DNA from 2 places in the Pantoea sp. Lu_F5_004 genome. Region 2 is predicted to be linked to the other one. Evidence: predicted binding sites of a transcription regulator. Region 2 holds the regulator's gene; the other holds the start of a gene.

Region 1 (2,200 bases), 1.2 Mb from region 2:
GAATTGTCGCTATCTGGACGCGATCATGGAGCAATATCATCAGGGCAAAGATAACCGTCTCGCCTATCGCATTGCACGGCGTGATGCGCATAACGCGGATGCTGAACTGGCGTCGGTGGTCTCAAATATGAGCAGTGAAAGCCGCACCAGCCAGAAGCTGCGCGATTCGGCTTTTCAGCTGCTTTGCTCCAACCATTCGTTTCTGAGTTACATTTCTGCGCTGGGCGCCCATCGCGATAAAATTACCGCACCCGAACTGCTGACATTGCTGGATGATACGGTTTGCTATGTGGAGGATGTCCTTCAGACGGAAGTTGTCAGCGATGAGCACGTTGAAACGATGCGCCATCAACTGGCTCAGCGAATCAGCCAGCTGGCCGCAGATGCGGATACGCGTGCGCCGCTGGTGCTCCAGCAACTCGGTCTGCTGGTGGCATTAATGCCCGATGTGGCTCGCCTGCGCCGCACGCTAATCACTGATTAGCCTTCACCGCCGCTGAGATTGGGGTTTGATAAAAGCGTGCGCTGGAACCACGCATTCAGCTCCGCCCGTGTCGCCTGCGGCAACGCGGCGGCATGGTGGCCCGTGATGGCCCCTTGCAGCGCAAGTAACGTCTGGAACCCAACGTGCTGGTTGATCGCTTTTAGCTTCAGCCAGCACTGTTTAGCCCCCATCTGGTAAAGATGATTGACGCTCATGACGCCCGCCTCGTACAGCATCATCTCCATACGTACGCTGAGATTTGGCAGATCTTTTAACCGCGGTGAGGATTGGCGGTCCTGCAACTCCAGCTGCGCCGTTTCTAAAGAGGCAGCGGAGAGCGCCAGCAGATGATCAGGGTCGCGCCATAACGCCTCATCGACCCGAAAGTAATTGAGACTCACCAGCTTGCCCCGCTTGCGAAAAATCAGGGGTTGCAGCGGACGATCTGTAAGGTATTCCCGCAGAGGTTCACTGGCGCGCAGATAGAGTTCGTCTTTATTAATTAAGGCAAAAACCACACTTTCTACAGCCAGGGCATAGCCTCCGAACTGGGTGCGCGACTCTATTGTTCCTAATGGGGCCAGGCGCGCTCTGGAGCGCTCTACAACCGGATTCACCTTTTTCATTGCACCACCTCCATGTAAGAAATATATCGTAAATTACCTTGGGTATCAGGTAATTAGAAGATAAAAAAAAGCTTCAGCGGGTTCAATGAATAAATAGCGTTTCAACTAATCTTGTCGCGATTTTGCGAGGCGTTTTCCGAAATTTGGGTTGATCTTTATCCAGGATGACAGTACTGTATATTCATACAGTCCACTGCTGGTGATTAACTTATGCGAACACAACATCCTGATAATTCACGCTATGCTCATCATTATGCGTCCTCTTCCGTTCCGGCCTCTCAGGGCGGTGGAATTACTGAGTTACGCTACAGCGAACAGCCCGGTATGATGCAGATGTTGCTGTTGCCATTATTGCAGCAGCTGAGTCAGCAATCGCGCTGGCAATTGTGGTTAACACCGGCATATAAACTGAATCGCACCTGGCTGCAGGAATCAGGATTACCACTGGATAAAAGTATGCATATCGCCGATTCTGAACGTCTGAATGCGGTTGAAGCGATGGTCAAAGCATTGCGTACAGGAAATTACAGTGTCGTTCTGGCATGGATTCCTTACGATCTTGACGAAGATGAACGACGTCAACTTGAAAATGCGGCGGCAGAGGGTGAAGCGCTGGGATTGATTTTGCGTGCAAGCGGGACATCGGAAGCGCCTCTCAGACCGCAAACTGCGATAAAAATTCAGTCGGATTTGTTTCATTAAGTAAAAATCAGAAGTTTCCCAAGCTATTTTTCTTATCTGTCGCAGCTAAACCACTGATTCTGTTAGTTCGAGCGTTGACAATGGTTTAGCAAGTTTTTAAGGCTTTTTGCCGCGGCAATAAGACCAGCCTAATTGTTAGAAATTGTGTATAAATCGCTGTTTTTTTACATAAGCGCCTCACATCATACTTGTAAGTTTCCAATCTCGTTGTAGACTTTAGCTCGCCAGGGTGCTCAATAACCTCCGTTTTTTGCGGTAGAGTCATAAGCGAGCATTTTGACCCGGCGAAGGATTTAAACCAAGAGCAACCTTTTTGCTCATTGCCTATTTGGATGATAACGAGGCGCAAAATGAAAAAGACAGCTATCGCAATTGCAGTGGCACTGGC
Region 2 (2,200 bases):
CGTGGGCCATTGTGGATAAACACGTGACGCGGCAGCAGAGAACCATCAATCTCCAGCGGAGTGAGCGGGTCGGGCAGATGATGCCGCAGACACTGTGCGCGTAAAGTCAGTAAGTCGGCCTTCGAATCGTAAGGCAAAACATACATAATAGGTCGGGTCGGATCCAGACCATGTTCAGACACGGGATCGGCCGGAATGGCCTTACTTTTTACCAAAAACGACAGTGGTAAATTAAGCAGTTTGTAATAGAGTTTACGCCAACCTGACATAGACAACATGAAGCCTCTTGTTAGCAAAGCGCCGCAAGCATACCAGAAAGCGCAGCGAAGATCTGTGGTGGTGCCAATTGCACGCAGCCCAGACATTGACGTCAATCCGATGAAAGGGTTCCCACATCATGGCAAATAATGCCACCGGACTTATCAGAATAGTAAAAGCTGCAGGTTACTCATGGCAGGGACTGCGTGCCGCCTGGCAACATGAAGCTGCGTTTCGGCAGGAAGCGCTGGCTGCGCTGGCCGCTATTGTTATCGCGTGCTGGCTGGATGTCGATGTGGTCGCCCGCATCCTCATGATTGGGACGGTGGTGCTGGTGGTCATTGTTGAAATCCTCAATAGCGCCATTGAAGCGGTGGTCGACCGTATTGGTCAGGAGCATCATCCGCTGGCGGGCCGGGCAAAAGACATGGGTTCGGCGGCGGTGTTGATCAGCATCTTACTGGCACTCTTCGTCTGGATCGCGCTGCTCTGGACACATTTGCGATAAGCCTTCCATAACGCGTCTGAGGGCGCGTTTTCCCTGACAATCGGTTTCCATTTCACCAATACCTGTATATACTCACAGCGACTGTATAAACAACCAGGGGGCGGGATGAAAGCATTAACCAGCAGGCAGCAGCAGGTCTATGACCTGATTCGCGACCATATTTCTTCAACGGGCATGCCGCCTACGCGTGCCGAGATCGCCGCGCAGCTGGGCTTCCGTTCGCCGAATGCGGCAGAAGAGCATCTGAAAGCGCTGGCGCGCAAAGGCGTCATCGAGATCGTTTCCGGTGCATCGCGCGGCATTCGACTGTTAATGGAAGTAGAAGCCTCAGAAGGGCTACCGCTGATTGGGCGGGTTGCTGCCGGTGAGCCGATCATGGCGCAGGAACATATCGAAACCCACTATAAGGTCGATCCGGGCCTGTTTAAGCCGTCTGCTGACTTCCTGCTGCGCGTCAGCGGAATGTCGATGAAAGATATCGGGATTATGGATGGCGACCTGCTCGCGGTGCATAAAACCCAGGATGTGCGTAACGGCCAGGTTGTGGTTGCCCGCATTGATGATGAAGTCACCGTTAAGCGCTGGAAAAAGCAGGGTGCTATCGTGCATCTGCTGCCTGAAAACAGCGATTTTGACCCGATTGTTGTCGATACCCGTGCGCAGTCACTGACCATTGAAGGTCTGGCAGTTGGCGTGGTGCGCAACGGCGAGTGGCTCTGATTCTTCTGCCAGCGTGCATTCGTCTTCTCTGATGCTATTCTGTCTGCCCTAATTTTGTCGCTGCCTCTTTTGCGCAGCGACACTGAGCACGGAACGGCGAATGCGCTTTATTACGGCAACCGATAAAAATCTCTGGCGGCTTGCGCTGCCGATGATCCTTTCAAACATCACCGTTCCCTTACTGGGAGTGGTCGATACTGCAGTAATTGGTCATCTCGACAGCCCTGTCTATCTTGGCGGGGTTGCGGTCGGGACGACAGTGACCAGCTTCCTTTTTATGCTGCTGCTTTTCCTTCGAATGAGTACTACTGGCCTTACGGCACAGGCGTTTGGCGCGGGCGATAAAACCGCTCTGGCGCGCGCGCTGACGCAACCGCTGATTATCGCGCTGCTGGCGGGCGTACTGTTCATCGCTTTGCGTTATCCGATTATTCAGCTGTCGACCCATCTGGTTGGCGGCAATCCCGATGTACTCGAACAGGCGGCACTGTTTATTCAGATTCGCTGGCTCAGTGCGCCTGCCACGCTGGCAAACCTGGTCATTCTGGGCTGGCTGCTGGGCGTGCAGTATGCACGCGCGCCGGTGATCCTGCTGGTCGTGGGGAACCTGGTTAACATCGTGCTCGATCTCTGGCTGGTGATGGGGCTGCACTGGGGTGTCGCGGGGGCGGCCACCGCCACGGCGCTGGCAGAGTACATCACGCTGGGTGTCGG

Evidence for each region. The regulator LexA, encoded in region 2, represses DNA repair genes until DNA is damaged. The targets are predictions, from matches to a motif close to TNCTGTATGTACATACAGNA.
Region 1: the regulator LexA is predicted to act here: its motif matches at 1,282-1,301, upstream of sulA (SOS-induced cell division inhibitor SulA).

The regions. Positions count from the first base shown of each region.
Region 1 is NZ_CP194946.1:2,654,644-2,656,843, forward strand. It holds gene yccS (YccS family putative transporter) at 1-484, shown strand, start outside; gene ACR8BN_RS12385 (TfoX/Sxy family DNA transformation protein) at 481-1,110, opposite strand; gene sulA (SOS-induced cell division inhibitor SulA) at 1,321-1,812, shown strand; gene ompA (porin OmpA) at 2,163-2,200, shown strand, end outside.
Region 2 is NZ_CP194946.1:3,846,787-3,848,986, reverse strand. It holds gene plsB (glycerol-3-phosphate 1-O-acyltransferase PlsB) at 1-269, opposite strand, end outside; gene ACR8BN_RS17865 (diacylglycerol kinase) at 398-766, shown strand; gene lexA (transcriptional repressor LexA) at 872-1,486, shown strand; gene dinF (MATE family efflux transporter DinF) at 1,587-2,200, shown strand, end outside.